Regions from separate parts of the Rhodoferax sp. GW821-FHT07G04 genome, predicted to be linked through region 1. Evidence: riboswitches for the same ligand, from Rfam matches in the RefSeq annotation. Region 1 holds a riboswitch; the other holds the start of a gene.
The links. Region 1 has a riboswitch for S-adenosylhomocysteine ahead of ahcY (adenosylhomocysteinase). Riboswitches for the same ligand answer to the same signal wherever they lie in the genome.
Positions count from the first base shown of each region.

Region 2: linked by a shared signal. The riboswitch ahead of metH (methionine synthase) and the one ahead of ahcY (adenosylhomocysteinase) in region 1 are both predicted to bind S-adenosylhomocysteine.

Region 1 is NZ_JBWKQD010000002.1:738,677-746,757, reverse strand. Features, by position in the region: gene AC07OO_RS12640 (peptide chain release factor 3) at 1-262, opposite strand, end outside; gene AC07OO_RS12635 (DsbC family protein) at 339-923, opposite strand; gene AC07OO_RS12630 (SDR family oxidoreductase) at 1,019-1,789, opposite strand; S-adenosyl-L-homocysteine riboswitch at 1,910-2,026, shown strand; gene ahcY (adenosylhomocysteinase) at 2,096-3,556, shown strand; gene AC07OO_RS12620 (TlyA family RNA methyltransferase) at 3,676-4,485, shown strand; gene metF (methylenetetrahydrofolate reductase [NAD(P)H]) at 4,489-5,334, shown strand; gene AC07OO_RS12610 (YhgE/Pip domain-containing protein) at 5,478-7,418, opposite strand; gene AC07OO_RS12605 (23S rRNA (adenine(2030)-N(6))-methyltransferase RlmJ) at 7,435-8,081, opposite strand, start outside.
Region 2 is NZ_JBWKQD010000002.1:1,516,685-1,524,765, reverse strand. Features, by position in the region: gene AC07OO_RS16270 (type II secretion system F family protein) at 1-626, opposite strand, end outside; gene AC07OO_RS16265 (GspE/PulE family protein) at 633-2,402, opposite strand; gene AC07OO_RS16260 (DUF4124 domain-containing protein) at 2,488-3,072, opposite strand; gene metH (methionine synthase) at 3,092-5,917, opposite strand; S-adenosyl-L-homocysteine riboswitch at 5,941-6,014, opposite strand; gene AC07OO_RS16250 (cyclic nucleotide-binding domain-containing protein) at 6,098-6,649, shown strand; gene AC07OO_RS16245 (homocysteine S-methyltransferase family protein) at 6,660-7,742, opposite strand; S-adenosyl-L-homocysteine riboswitch at 7,770-7,860, opposite strand.

The DNA.
Region 1 (8,081 bases):
CGGGGGTGTCCAGCAGGTTGACCACATGGTCGCGGTAGGCCATTTGCATCACGCTGGATGCGACCGAGATGCCCCGCTGCTTTTCAATCTCCATCCAGTCCGACGTGGCATGGCGGCTGGCCTTGCGGGCCTTGACCGAGCCCGCGATCTGGATCGCACCCGAGAACAGCAGCAGCTTTTCGGTCAGCGTGGTCTTGCCGGCGTCCGGGTGGGAAATGATGGCAAAGGTGCGGCGACGCTTGGTCTCGGCAAGAAAAGTCATGGAAGCAGGTGGCTGCGAGCAGCGGCAGAGGCAAAGGGCGTGATTTTAAGGGGAAGGCCCTTTTGCCGGGCTTTCCTCAGTTGGCATCCACCCCGATGAAGTCGGCCAGGGCCTTGGTTTCCAATGCACCCAGCGTGCTGACCAGCTCGCCGGTGCGCACGTTCTTGGTCAGGATGAAGGGCACCGACTCAATCTTGAGCTGGTTGAAGATGTCGGTATTGCCCTTGATAGCGGCCGCCATGGCGGGCGACATGCTGCCCATGGTGATGACGCCGCCCTTGCCCGTGGCCAAGGACGTCTCGTGGGCGGTCATGGCTTGTTCGGGGTTGGATGCGCCCAGTAGCGCTGCGCCCTGCGGGCCGCTCTTGGGGTTCAGTATGGCAACGGGAATCCACACAAATTGGGTCTTGCCCAGTAGCGGTTGCACGGTTTGCCACAGATGGCCGCAGTGGGGGCATTGGGCGTCGAACATCACGTACACCGTGTTGGCGCTGGCCGCGGACCCGACCGTGAAGCCCTTGGCCTGGGCGCTGATTTGCGCCAAGGCCTGTGCCGGGTTGGCCACGCCGGGTGGTGGTGCGTCTTTGGCCCAGCCGCTCAGGCTGAACAGCATCACGGAGAGACCGAGAATCAGGGCTTTGGTGCGTGCAGAAAGTGTCATATTGAAACGTCGTGTAAGGGGTGATGGCGCCAGCGCCAAAACCCAAGCTTACGCGATGGCGACCAGCCTGACACGGCGCACCCGGAGTGGGCTGCCTAGGCCTGGGTGTGCAGCGCGTACATCTTCTGCATGCCACCGATCCAGCGTTCGTAGTCCTGGCCCTTGTTGCGGAAGTACTGCGCCACTTCGGGATGGGGCAGCACGAGGAATTTGCCGTTGTCCATGGTTGCCACCACTTCTTGCGCCACGGCTTCGGGCTCCAGGATGCCGTTGACCGCTGCCGAGCCACCGTCGGTGCCGGCCGTCATATCGGTCTGCACCGACTGCGGGCATAGGCAGGCCACCTGCACGCCCTTGCGGCCATAGGCAATGCGCAGCCATTCGGCAAAGGCCACGGCGGCGTGTTTGGTCACGGCATAGGGTGCAGATTCCACAATCGTCAGCAGCCCGGCCGCTGATGCGGTGACCAGAAAGAAGCCCTCGCCCCGTGCCACCATCTCGGGTACCACGGCGCGGGCCGCCCACACATGGGCCATGCCGTGGATGTTCCACATGCTGTTCCACAACGCGTCTTCCAGATCCAGCCCGCCCATGCGGCCCAGGATGCCGGCGTTGGAGATGAAGGCATCCACTTGGCCATAGTGTTGGCGTGTGGTCGCCACCAGGGCCTGGATGTCGGCCTCCTGGCTCACATCGCAGCGCACGGCCAGGCCCCCAAACTCATCGGCGACGGCCTGGGCGCGTTCCAGGTTGAGATCTGCCACGACCACGGCGCGTGCGCCGTCTGCGGCGAAGCGGCGGGCGATGCTGCGGCCAATGCCGCTGGCGCCACCGGTGACGATGGCGACTTTGTTTCGGATGTCCATGTACAAGCACTCCTGTTGGTTGCCCACAGTGTCTGGCCTGATTGTGTCGGGGTCAGCCACGCAGGTGACATCGGAGGCGGGCTATTTGGCGTGCCTGCTGATAGCTCCGTATAATCGGCCACTTCCGAGGAGCGTTGCAGCTCGAAACCCTGGTCTGAAACAGACGCAGGCGGCGAGCGAGGCTCGGAACACGTTGCCTCCACAAAAGGCAACGCAAGTCAACGGCGCTCACCCACTGGTCTGTGCGGTGAGCCTATACCCGGTTTGTGCGCAGTCCAATGGCCCCACTATTTTTTGGAGCAAACCATGAGCGCACTGAAACCCGTTTCCAAGACCCCTGACTACAAGATCGCCGACCTGAGCCTGGCCCCCTGGGGTCGCAAGGAGCTGACCATCGCCGAGACCGAAATGCCCGGTCTGATGGCCATCCGCGAAGAGTTCGCCAAGTCCAAGCCGCTCAAGGGCGCGCGCATCACCGGTTCGCTGCACATGACCATCCAGACCGGCGTGCTGATCGAAACGCTGAAGGCCCTCGGCGCCGACGTGCGCTGGGCTTCTTGCAACATCTTCTCTACCCAGGACCACGCTGCCGCCGCGATTGCCGCCACCGGCACCCCCGTGTTTGCCCACAAGGGTGAGACTCTGGACGAGTACTGGGACTACACCCACCGCATTTTCGAATTCAACGGCAAGAAGGGCACCGCCGCCGAAGGCCCCAACATGATCCTGGACGACGGTGGCGACGCCACGTTGTTGATGCACCTGGGCGCCCGCGCCGAGAAGGACATCAAGGTCCTGGCCAAGCCCGGCAGCGAAGAAGAGACCTGCCTGTTCAACAGCATCAAGGCCAAGCTCAAGGTGGACCCCACCTGGTACAGCCGCCGCCTGAAGAACATCATCGGCGTGACCGAAGAGACCACCACCGGCGTGATGCGCCTGGAAGAAATGTCCGCCAAGGGCACGCTGGCCCTGCGCGCCATCAATGTCAACGACTCGGTGACCAAGAGCAAGTTCGACAACCTGTACGGCTGCCGCGAATCGCTGGTGGACGGCATCAAGCGCGCCACCGACGTGATGATCGCCGGCAAGGTCGCCCTGGTGGCCGGCTACGGTGACGTGGGCAAGGGTTCCGCCCAGGCCCTGCGCGCACTGAGCGCCCAAGTGTGGGTGACCGAGATCGACCCCATCAACGCGCTGCAGGCCGCGATGGAAGGCTACAAGGTCGTGACCATGGAATACGCCGCCGACAAGGCTGACATCTTCGTGACCACCACCGGCAACAAGAACGTCATCACCTACAAACACATGGACGCGATGAAGGACCAGGCCATCGTCTGCAACATCGGCCACTTCGACAACGAAATCGACGTCGCCTCGCTGGCCAAGTGCAAGTGGGAAGAGATCAAGCCCCAGGTCGACCACGTGATCTTCCCAGCCACCAAGGGCAAGAACGGCAAGGCCGAAAAGCGCATCATCCTGCTGGCCAAGGGCCGCCTGGTGAACCTGGGTTGTGGCACGGGCCACCCCAGCTTTGTAATGTCGTCCAGCTTTGCGAACCAGACCATCGCCCAGATCGAACTGTTCACCAAACCCAAGGAATACAAGGCCGGTAAGGTGTACGTGTTGCCCAAGCACCTGGACGAAAAGGTGGCCCGCCTGCACCTGAAGAAGGTTGGCGCCATGCTGACCGAACTGACCACCGAGCAGGCCGCCTACATCGGCGTCGACAAGGCTGGTCCGTACAAGAAAAACACTTACAGGTATTGAACACCCCCGAAGCGCCTGCGGCGCCTCCCCCTCAAGGGGGCGATACCAGCCGCCCGGCAAAGCCGGTTCGGCGGTATCCCTGGTAAGGGGAGGGCTCGCGGTGCAACAACTGGAAAATTATGCGCATTGACCAACTACTCGTCCAACGTGGCCTGGCCACTACCCGGTCGCAGGCCCAGCGCCTGATTGCCGATGGTGTGGAATGGCTGCACGGCGAGGCGTGGAAGCGCGTGGCCAAGAACGGTGACGAAGTGCCGGAGAACGCCGAGATTCGCTTGCTCGACGACTCCGAGGCCCGCTACGTATCCCGTGGCGGCCTGAAGCTGGAGGCGGCGCTCAAGCAGGTGGGCCTGTCGGTCGATGGCTTGGCTTGCCTGGACGTGGGCCAGTCCACCGGCGGCTTCACCGATTGCCTGCTGCAACATGGCGCGCGCCTGGTCGTGGGAGTGGATGTGGGCAGTGCCCAGTTGCACCCGCGCATCCGCGAAGACGGCCGTGTGTTGTGTGTGGAGGGTGTCAACGCCCGCTCCTTGGTTGCTACAGATTTCGAAGCGGCCTGTGTCAATTACACGGGGGCTGGCGGCCAGTTTGATCCAGAGGCCGAAGACGCAGAGCCGTTTATGCCGGAGTTTGACGTGCTGGTGGGCGATTTGTCCTTCATCTCGCAGACCTTGGTGCTGCCGGCGGTTGTGCCCTTCCTGAAGGCGGGCGGCACGCTGCTGACCCTGGTCAAGCCGCAGTTTGAGTTGCAGCCTGGACAGGTGGGTAAGGGTGGCATCGTCAAGGATGACGCGATGTACCCCATCGTCGAGCAGCGCCTGCGCGAGGCCTGTGCCGAACTGGGCCTGACCGTGACCGCGTGGTTCGATTCGCCGATAGCCGGTGGCGATGGTAACCGCGAGTTTTTTATCTGCGCGAAGAAGAACTAACCCATGTCCGACATATCTCGCATTCCCCTCAGCGTGGAATTCTTTCCACCGAAGACGCCTGAAGGCGTGGCCAAGCTGCGCACCGTGCGCCAGCAGTTGTATGCGCTGAAGCCCGAGTTCTGCTCGGTAACCTTTGGGGCCGGCGGCTCCACGCAAGATGGAACCTTCAACGCGGTCTCTGAAATCCTGGCCGAAGGTGTCGGCGCTGCCTCGCACTTCTCGTGCATAGGCGCCACACGCGACACGGTGCGTGCTCAGTTGGCCACGTTGAAAGCCATGGGCGTCAAGCGCCTGGTGGCCCTGCGCGGCGACTTGCCCAGTGGCTATGGCGCCGGTGGTGAGTTCCACTACGCCAGCGAACTGGTGGCCTTCATCCGCGCCGAGACCGGTGACGACTTTTTCATCGAGGTCGCGGCCTACCCCGAAATCCATCCCCAGGCCCGCTCCCCCGAGGCGGACCTGCAGGCCTTTGCGGCCAAGGTGAAGGCCGGCGCCAACTCGTCCATCACCCAGTATTTCTACAACCCGGATGCCTACTTCCGGTTTGTCGATGATGTGGCGGCGATGGGGCTGAACGTGCCGGTGGTGCCCGGCATCATGCCCATTACCAGTTCTACCCAATTGATGCGCTTTTCGGATGCCTGTGGCGCCGAGATTCCGCGCTGGATACGCCTGCGCTTGCAGAGCTTTGGTGACGACACCGCGTCCATCAAGGCATTTGGCCTGGATGTGGTGACCAGTCTGTGCGAGCAATTGCGCGCCGGTGGTGCTCCCGCTTTGCACTTCTACACGATGAACCAGAGCGTGGCGACGATCGCCCTCTGCGAGCGGCTGGGGTTGACGGGCTAGCTCTGCGCGCCCCGACACGGGCCGCAGCAGAACTGGGGTAAGCGCCGTCGTTCGTGTCCCCCGGCCTTCGGCCTCCTCCTTTACCTCACTATGTCGCTCACCCCAGCTCTGCTGCTCGACGCAATTGGTGGCAGTGACGAAATCTAAACCCCTTCAAACTCCATCGCCGGCCGGTGTTCGGCCTGGCTGACAAATTGCCAGCGGCCGATAAAGCAAGCGGCCAGCCAAGCCACGCCTCCGATCAAGGCCAGGACCCGCCAGGCGCTGAGCCAGTCGCCGTCAAAGGCGTCAAACATGCTGGCGCGCAGGGCTTTGATGACCCAGGTGAACGGCAGCCAGGGGCTCACGGTCTGGTAGATGCCGCCCGACAGCTCCACCGGCAACACACCACCGGCGGATGACAACTGCAGCACCATCAGCAACAGCACGGCGGCCTTGCCGGCGTCACCAAAGGCGCGGGTGATGGCCACGATCAGCGTTAGAAAAGTCAGCGAGCTCAGCACCAGGGTCAGAGCGAAGGCCCCCAGGCGCGCCACCTGCAGCTCCAGCAGGAACAAGGACATCAGCATGATGACCATGGCCTGCGCCACGACCAGGGCGCTCAGTATGCCCAGCTTGCCCAACAGCCGCGCTGGCCGTGATGTGGCGGCTGCGGCCTCCGGCAGGCGGCGCAAGTGGAACAAGAACGCCGACATCACCGCGCCCAGCCACAGCGAGGTGGCCAGAAAGTTGGGTGCAAAGCCCGCGCCGTTGTTGGGCACCGGGGCCACGATCTCCACCACGGGCTCCACCGAGTCGGCCAGGCCGCGCGGGCTGCCATCGGGCGCCCGTACGTCGCCTGGTAGGGAATGGTTCAGCAGCTTGAGGCCAGAGGCCAACTCCTTGGCGCCGGTCTTCAACTGGCCCAAGCCATTGCGCAGATCTTGCGCGCCGGAGCCCACGCTGCGGCTGGCGCTGGCCAGCTCGTCGAGCTTGCTGTCGGCAGGCACTTTGCTGGCCGCTGTGTGTATGCCATTGCCCATGGCGGTCACGCCATCGGTCAGTTTGCCGATGCCGGTGTTGAGCCGCACCGTTCCGTAGTTCAGGCGGGTCTGGCCGATGCGAGCCGCCTCCAGGCCAGCGGTGAGCTGGGTCGCGCCAGCAGTGAGTTGGGCAGCGCCCTCGGATATGCGGGTGCCGACCAGCGGAATGCCCTTGGTCTCGTCACGCATCTTGGCGCTGCCATCGGCCAGTTCCTGCGCGCCCTCGTGCAGCTCTTGCAGGCCGTGGGCCAGCGTGGCGTGCCCCGCCAGCAATTCGGAGGGACCGGCCTTGAGTGCGGCCAGGTCTTGTGCGGATGGGCGCTGCTGGTCCATGGTGCGCAGGCCCGCGCCCAATTGTTTGACCCCGTCAGTGAGCTGCACGACGGCGGTACCCAGTCCGTCCGTTCCGTTGGCCAGTGTCTTGGAGCCGGCTTCGGCCTTGGTCAGCCCTGCGTCCAACTTGATGGCGCCTTCGTTCAGGGCGGCAACGCCGCGGCGCAGTTCGGCCAGCTTGTCGCGCGAGCCGGTCACGGTGGTTAGCACCAAGGACCAGCGGTTCTCATTCAGGTTGATATTGACCTGGTGGCCCAGCTCGGACGCAAAGCGTTTGGCGATGTTGGCCCCGTTGTAGTTGTTGCCTTCGGACACGTACATCACCAGGCGACCGCCGGCAGCCTCTTGGCCAGGGACGGCATTGGCGCTGAAGTCCTTGGGGATGATCAAGGCGAAGGCCAGGCGCCCCCGGCGCACGTCCAGCTTGGCTGCCTCTTCGTCGGTGTAGGCTACAAACCCGAAGGTGCGCTTTTCCTGGATGGAGGTGGCTACCGCCTTGCCCACATTGACGTCCTGGCCGCGGTAGTTCAGGCCCTGGTCCAGATTCACCAGCGCTGCTTTCAGGTCGCCCGTGTGGGCGCTGGGATCCGTCACGCTGGACAGGTAGATCAGCGCGTACAACGCCGGGATGATGATCACCCCCAGCGCCGATACCTTGAGCTTGGGGAAGCGCCGAAACAGCAGGGCCTCCATGCGGAAGATCGCCAATGCATCGTGAAAGACGCGCATGGCCGGCCAGCCCCCTTCAGCCGCCCGATTCGAGCGTGAACGCAGCGTTGGCGTCCTGCGGAAGCAACTCCACCATCTGGGGCAGGGCTTTTTGCAGACCGGCCTTCAGCGTGTGCGGCGGGTTGATGATGAACATGCCGCTGGCGGGCAGGCCCGGGCGTATCACTTCACCCGCGTCATCCTGCAACAACTTGCTGGACTTGACGGTCAGCGTGGCGCCCAGCCAACTCTTGCCAGCCTTGTTGGCCAGCGTCTTGAGCTTCTTGGGCAGGTCGTGGGCTTCGGGGCGCGGGATGATGGGGTACCAGACGGCATAGGTGCCGGTTGCAAACCGCACCAGCGCATCGGCCACCATGTCGACGACACGGCCGTAGTCGGTCTTGAGCTCGTAGCTGGGGTCGCACAGCAGCAGGGCGCGGCGCGAGGGCGGGGGCAGGAATTTTTTGACGCCCTCAAAGCCGTCTTCGCGCAGGATGGCGATCTGGCGCCCGGCTTCCAGCTGCGCCACATTGGCGGTCAGTGTCTTGGTGTCGGTGGGGTGCAGTTCAAACAGCTTGAGCTTGTCGCGGTCGCGCGCTTCTTCTTGCAGGATGCGATGGATGATGAAGGGTGAACCGGGATAGACCTTGTGGCTGCCGGCTTTGTTGAAACCGGCCACCAGGT
Region 2 (8,081 bases), 780 kb from region 1:
AGCTGCGCGTTGAAGCTCGCAAATACCTTGGCAAACACCGGAATCACAAAGAGGTTGAGGATCACGATGGCCACGGCCATGGCGATGACCACAAAAATCGGGTAGCGCACCGCTTGCTTGATGCGCTCGCGCACATCGCGCTCAAACTCCATATGCTCGTTCAGGCGCAAAAACACTTCGGTGAGCCGCCCCGTCATTTCGCCCACGCGGATCATGGAGATATAGAAGCCACCAAACAGGTCCTGGTGGCGGGCCATGGCAGCGGACAACTCCCGACCCTGGTCCAGGCTGGAGCGTATGTCCTTCAGCAAGTCGACCATGGCGGGCTTGGTGGCCGAGGCCTGCAGGCCGGAAAAGGCCCGCAGAATCGGTACCCCCGCCTTGTTCAGCGTGTACATCTGGCGCGAAAAAATCATCAGGTCTTCATCGACGACTGGCTTGCGGTTGATCTTTTCCCACCAGTTGTCTGCCTGCGCCTCGACCTCGACCTTGGCCAGAGCTATGTAAACCGGCGTGACGCCGATGGACCGCAACTGGTCCGCCACGCCGTTTTCAGTCATGGCGTCGAGCTTGCCATCGACCGCTTCGCCCCGGTTGTTACGCCCCCGCCATTCAAAAATTGCCATACGGGGTTAGCCCATGGCCTCGTCCGAGTCACCGACATCAAAACCCACCCGTAGCGCTTCAGCCAGCGAGGTACGGCCCTGGCGCACGATTTCCAGTGCGTGGTAGGCCATGGTGTGGCCCTTCATGCGTTCGCGCGCCAGGCGCATGAAGGTGGCGGGGTCGGAGGTGGAGGCCGCATGCGTCAGCTCGGTGTCCATCTCCAGCAATTCGTACACCCCTTGGCGACCGGAATACCCCGTGCCATTGCAGGCCGAGCAGCCCATGCCGCGCTTGGGGGATATGGTTTCACCCGGTTCCAAGATGGATTCCAGCCAGGCGTTCTCTTGTGCCGTGGGCGTTTGGGGCGCCGTGCACTCCTTGCACAGCGTGCGCAGCAGGCGCTGCGCGATGACGGCCTGCAGCGAGGTGGACACCATGAAGGCCGGAATGCCCATGTCCAGTAAACGAAACGGCGTGCTCATGGCATCGCGCGTGTGCAGCGTGGACAGCACCAAGTGGCCGGTGATGGCGGCGCGCATGCCGATTTCGGCGGTCTCGGCGTCGCGCATTTCGCCGACCAGTACCACGTCCGGATCCTGGCGCAGCACCGAGCGCAGCACGCGGGCAAAAGTCAGTTCGATCTTTTCGTTGACCTGTACCTGGGTGAGGCCGGGCAGGCGGTACTCGATAGGGTCCTCGACGGTGATGACCTTGAGCTCGGCCGCGTTGATCTCGGCCAGCGCCGCATACAGCGTGGTCGTCTTGCCGGAGCCAGTCGGCCCGGTGACCAGCACCATGCCGGCGCTGCGGCCCAGCACCTCGCGAAAGCGCTTGAGCATGGCGTCGGGCATGCCGATGCTGTCCAGCCTGCGCATGCCGGCACCCTGGTTCAGCAGACGCATCACCGCCGATTCGCCATAGGCGGTGGGCAGCGTCGAGAGACGCACGTCAATCGTGTTGTCCTTGATGCGCACGCTGAAGCGGCCATCCTGCGGCAAGCGCTTCTCGGAAATGTCCAGCCCGGCCATCAGCTTGAGCCGCTGGGCCAGTGCCGCACCGATGCGCTTGTCGGCCTGGGTTTGCACCTGTAGCACGCCGTCCACCCGCACCCGCACCTGCAAGCCGTCTTCTTGTGGCTCGATGTGCACATCAGACGCGCCCACCTGCATGGCGTCTTCGAACAGGGATTGCAGCAGACGCACCACGGGCGCGCCTTCCAGGCCCACGCTGGCAGTCAGTTCGCCGAAGTCCACCGCATCGCCCAGGTCTTTTTCCAGGGCACGGGCCAAGCCGCTGATTTCCTCGGTGCGCCGGTACAGACGGTCAAATGCGGGCACCAAGCCGCTCTCGGGCACCGCGGCGATGCTGATGTTGCGCTTCAGAATGCGGCTGAGTTCGTCAAAGGCAAACAGGTCCAGCGGATCACCCAGCGCCACCAGCAGCGTGTCGCCCTTGTCTTCCAGTACCAGGGCCTTGAAGCGCCGCGCGGCCGACTCCGGTAACAGTTTGACCACATCGGCCCGGAACGGGAAGGTCTTGAGGTTGACGAACGGAATGCGCAACTGGCGGGCCAGGCCGTTGGCCAGCAGCTCCTCGGTGATGATGCCGGTTTCTATCAGCAGGCGGCCCATCTTCTTGCCGGTGGTGCGCTGCAACTCCAGGGTTTGTTGCAACTGTTCCTGCGAGATCAGGCGTTGCTGCACCAGCACATCGCCCAGGCGCAGTTTCTCGGGACGACCTGGCGCGGGTCGCGGAGCGTCCGGCGCGGGAGGAGGGGCGCTGGCTGCCATATTCATGCGCGTGTTCCTTGTGGGTGTAGCAAAAATAATAGCACGGGGCGCCGTAAATCAGCGGGCTATTGCTGCGGCCGCATCGGCAGGGCTAAAACTTGTACTTGCTTCCGCATCCGCTGACATGGTTGCGGTTGCTGGACATGCACTGGTAGAACGCCCGCTTGTTGCCGCTGGAGCTTTCGCAATCACCCAGCGTGACCTCGGACTTGGCCTGGCGCAGTTTGGCTGCCGTGGCGTCGTATTCGGCCTGGGTGATGTAGCCGTCCTTGGTGTTGCGCTGGCCAACCTCCAGCATGGTATCGACCTGGGAGTGAATGTTGTCCACGGCTGCGGCGCAAGACAAGGGCTCGGTCTTGGGGTCCACCTTTTGCAGGCCTTTAACCAGGCCGTCGCGCATATCCGCCACGTCTTTGGGGATCTTCTTGGTGCCGTCGGGGTTGGCGCCACCCTGGCTGCTGGGGTTGTTGTTGCCGCCAAAACCGCTATTGCTGTTGTGCAGCTTGATGGGCTCTCCGGCTTTTTCGGTGTTGGGGGGCTGGGAGCCGTAGTGGACCTTGCCGTCGGCATCGGTCCATTTGTACACGCCCTGCGCCGTGGCGGCAGGCGCCAACAGTGTCGTCAGCAGCAGTGCGCCGGCCATGGCAGTGGTGGCGGTTATCCAGCGTGTCTTCATCCAAGCGCTCCCCGGTGTTCTACAAATTCGGCGCCAGCAGGCGCTGCAAGTCAGTCGCCTTCATCTGGCGGCGTTGGGCCAAATCTTGCAATTGGTCATCGCCGATTTTGCCGACATTGAAGTAGCTGCTGTCTGGGTGGCCAATATAAAAGCCGCTGACGCTGGCCGCTGGTGTCATGGCCAGGCTTTCGGTCACGCCCATGCCGATTTCCTCGCACTGCAAGAGCGCAAACATGTCCTGCTTGACGCTGTGGTCCGGGCAGGCCGGGTAGCCGGGGGCGGGGCGTATGCCCTTGTATTTTTCGGCGATCAGGTCATTGGCGCCCAATGCCTCTTGCACGGCATAGCCCCACAGATCCTTGCGCACCCGCTCGTGCAGGGCTTCGGCAAACGCCTCGGCCAGCCTGTCGGCCAGGGCTTTCAACATGATGGACGAGTAGTCGTCATGGGCGGCCTCAAAGGCCTGGGCGCGCTTGTCGGCACCTAGGCCTGCGGTCACCGCAAACAGGCCGGCGTAGTCCGGAACGGTTTTGCCATTCTGGCCGCTAGCCCTCGTCGCGTGGTCTTCATGCGCTCCTGATTTGGTAGCAATCTGCGGTGCCACAAAATCCGCCAAGCAGCGGCTGGGCATGGTCACGCCGTCCACCACCGGCTTCTCGGTCTGCTGGCGCAGGCCGTACCAGGTGAGCACGCGCTCGGTGCGGGTTTCGTCTGCGTAGAAGGCGATGTCGTCCTCGTCCACGCTGTTGGCCGGGTAGAGCGCGACCACGGCGTTGGCGGTCAGCCAGCGGCCATCCACAATTTTCTTCAGCATGGCCTGGGCGTCGGCGTAGACGCGCTTGGCCTCCACACCGACCACCTCGTCGTCCAGGATGGCCGGGAAGGGGCCGGCCAAATCCCAGGTCTGGAAGAAGGGCCCCCAGTCGATGTACTTGGCCAGCTCGCCCAGGTCGAAATTCTTGAACACGCGCCGGCCGAAGAACTTCGGCTTGGTGGCCGTGTAGCTGCTCCAGTCGATGGGCGTCTTGTTGGCGCGCGCCTTGTCCAGCGTCCACATCGGCGTCTGCTTCTTGTTGGCGTGTTGGGTGCGCACCCGTTCGTAGTCGGCGCTCAGCTCGTCCAGGAACTGGCCGGACTGGTCGCTCAGCAGGCTCTGCGCCACGCCCACGCTGCGCGAGGCATCGGGCACGTAGACGACAGGGCCTTCGTAGTGCGGCGCAATGCGCACGGCCGTGTGCACGCGGCTGGTGGTAGCGCCGCCGATTAACAGCGGGATCTTCTTGATGCGGAAGTAGTCGTCCTTCTGCATCTCGCCGGCCACGTACTGCATCTCTTCCAGGCTGGGCGTGATCAGACCCGACAGGCCGATGATGTCCGCGCCTTCCACCTTGGCGCGGGCCAGCACCTCGTGGCAGGGCACCATGACGCCCATGTTGACCACGTCAAAGTTATTGCACTGCAGGACCACGGTGACGATGTTTTTGCCGATGTCGTGCACGTCACCCTTGACGGTGGCGATGACGATCTTGCCCTTGCTACGCACGTCGCGCCCTGCCGCCTCGTCCTGGCGCTTTTCTTCCTCGATGTAGGGGATCAGATGCGCCACGGCGGACTTCATGACCCGCGCGCTCTTGACCACCTGGGGCAAAAACATCTTGCCGGCGCCGAACAGGTCGCCGACGATGTTCATGCCGTCCATCAGCGGGCCCTCGATCACGTGCAGCGGGCGCCCGCCGGTGGCCAGAATCGCGCGGTAGGCTTCCTCGGTGTCTTCCACAATGAAGTCGGTGATGCCGTGCACCATGGCGTGGCTCAGGCGCTGGCCCACCGGCACGGGCGCTTCGGGCGTGCCGCGCCATTCCAGCTTCTTGCTCTCGTCCTTGGCGCCGCTCTTGGCGGTCTCGGCGATCTCGACCAGGCGCTCACCCGCGTCCTCGCGGCGGTTCAGCACCACATCTTCGACGCGTTCGCGCAGCACGGGTTCCAGGTCGTCATACACGCCCACCATGCCGGCGTTGACGATACCCATGTCCATGCCGGCGGCAATCGCGTGGTACAAAAACACGGTGTGGATGGCCTCGCGCACCGGGTCGTTGCCGCGGAAGCTGAAGGACACGTTGGACACGCCGCCGGACACCTTCGCGCCGGGCAGGTTGTTCTTGATCCAGCGCGTGGCCTCGATGAAGTCCACCGCGTAGTTGTTGTGCTCTTCAATGCCGGTGGCGATGGCGAAGATGTTGGGGTCGAAGATGATGTCTTCCGGTGGAAAACCCACCTCGTCCACCAAGATGCGGTAGGCGCGTTCGCAGATCTCGATCTTGCGCGCATAGGTGTCGGCCTGGCCCACCTCGTCAAACGCCATGACCACGGCGGCGGCACCATAGCGGCGCACCAGCCGCGCCTCCTGCTTGAATTTTTCGACGCCCTCTTTCATGGAGATCGAGTTGACGATGCCCTTGCCCTGCACGCAGCGCAGGCCGGCCTCGATGACGCTCCACTTGCTGGAGTCGATCATTACCGGCACGCGGGAGATATCGGGTTCGCTGGCGATCAGGTTCAAAAAGCGGATCATCGCCGCCTGGCTGTCCAGCATGGCCTCGTCCATGTTGATGTCGATGACCTGGGCGCCGTTCTCCACCTGCTGGCGCGCCACGGCCAGGGCCTGCTCAAAGTCGCCGTTCAGGATCATGCGGGCGAAGGCTTTGGAGCCCGTCACGTTGGTGCGCTCGCCGATGTTGACAAAGGTGGCGCGGGGGGCGGAACCGTCGTCAGAAGGGGGAGCGCCAATCACGACCGGCTCCAGGCCGGACAGCATCATGGGGGCGACAACGGGAATAGAAGGCATGCATCTCACCTGTAAAACAGCGAACCAGGTGAGCGTCGTTGGGAACATCCAAGCCTGACACGCCACTGGGTGGCCTGCTGCAACGCTCCTTGGATAGGCGAATTTTAAAGGAGAACCCGTGCCCATTGCGGGCCGCCGTGGTTTACCATCGCTTTCATCCCCACCCCACAGCCCGCGGCCATGAGCTCACCTGACGACACCAGCCCCCGTGTACGGGCGTTTGAAACCGCCGCCGAGCTGCTGACGGCCCCCAATGCGCTGATCCACCTCACGCTGGAGGAGGCCCGCGTTGTTGTCGGTTACATGACGCCGCGCTTCATCCCGGCCAATACCACCTTCATCAAGGAAGGCGACGCCGCCGACGAAGGCTTCATGGCCTTGCTGCTGGAGGGCGAGGTGGTCGTGGAAAGTGTCACCGTCAGTCGCACCGAGCCGCTGACGATACGTGTGCTAGGCCCCGGTAGTCTGGTGGGCGAGGTGGGCCTGGTTGACCGCGAGCCACGCTCGGCCTCCTGCACCACCAGCGCCGATTCGCTATGCGCCATCCTGGCGCGCGATGCCTTTGAAGCCCTGATCAACGAAGAGCCGCGCATCGGCTCCAAGCTGCTGCTGGCGATTGCCGCGCGTCTGGCCGAGCGCCTGCGCGACAACGCCCGCAAGCTGCGCCTCTATGCCAAGCTGGCCAAGGCGATGCAGCTGGAGATCGACCGGGCGTTGTTGCCACGGGCCTGATCCGAGGCGTTCAGACCGCTTCTTTGTAGAACATATTGCGCCGCACGCTGCGCCCGGGCAGCGGCGCCACCGCATGGGCAATCGCGCCAATGTGGTCCGGCGTCGTGCCGCAGCAGCCGCCCACGATGTTCACCAGCCCCTCGGCGGCGAACTCACGCACCAGGCGGCTGGTTACGTCCGGCGTCTCGTCAAAGCCGGTGTCGCTCATGGGGTTGGGCAGGCCGGCGTTGGGGTAACAGCTGATGTAGGTGTCGGTGGCCACGCGGTTCAGCTCCTGGATGTAGGGGCGCATCAGCGCGGCACCCAGGGCGCAGTTCAGGCCAATGGCCAGCGGCTGGGAATGGCGCACGCTGTGCCAGAAGGCTGTGACGGTCTGGCCACTCAGAATACGGCCCGAGGCATCGGTCACTGTGCCGCTGATGATGATGGGCAGGCGTTCGCCGCTGGCTTCGAAGTATTCGTCAATCGCAAACAGCGCGGCCTTGGCGTTCAGGGTGTCGAAGATGGTTTCCACCAGCAACACGTCGCTGCCGCCTTCGACCAAAGCCTGGGTCTGGTCGTAATAGGCCTGGCGCAGCTCTTCGAAGGTCACGTTGCGGGCGCCGGGGTCGTTCACATCGGGGCTGATGCTGGCTGTCTTGGGCGTTGGGCCCAGGGCGCCGGCCACAAAACGGGGCTTGTCGGGCGTGCTGTATTTGTCGCAGGCGGCGCGGGCCAGTTGGGCGGATACGAGGTTCATCTCCACGGCCAGGTCGGCCATGTCGTAGTCGGCCTGAGCCACGGTGGTCGCGCCAAAGGTGTTGGTTTCGATCAGGTCGGCGCCGGCGGCCAGGTAACGTTCGTGGATGTCGCTGATCACATCCGGGCGGGTCAGGCTCAGCAGTTCGTTGTTGCCTTTGACATCCTTGGGGAAGTCCGTGAAACGGTTGCCCTGGGCGCCAGGGCCGGTGTAGCCCTCGCCGCGGTACTGGGCCTCGCCCAGCTTGAAGCGCTGGATCATCGTGCCCATGGCGCCGTCCAGGATGGCGATGCGGCTGGCCAAAATTCCGGGCAGGGCCTGGCCGCGGGTGTAAGCAGGAAGGTTCTTGGTCATGGGATGCGGCTCACTTTCTCGGGTGCAGACAAGTGAGCGCAGTTGGCAAAACCCAAGCCTGGCGGCCTGTGGCGAACTGTGTGCACAGTGCCGGGCCGCTGCAGCGCTCCTTGGGAAGAGCGCATTTTAGACCAGTGCGTAGCACCGTGCCGATAGCCCGATGCGTAGCCCTTGGAGCCTGGGTGGCCGAGCGTTCTGCGCAGGTAAAGGAGGAGCCCACGGGCGCAAGCCTGTGGGCGGGGGACACGGAGCAGAACGCTCGGCCACCCAGGCTTCAAGGGCGGTCATGCCCGACAATAGGGCATGCCAACCGGGGTTCCTCCCGGATAACTCTGCATG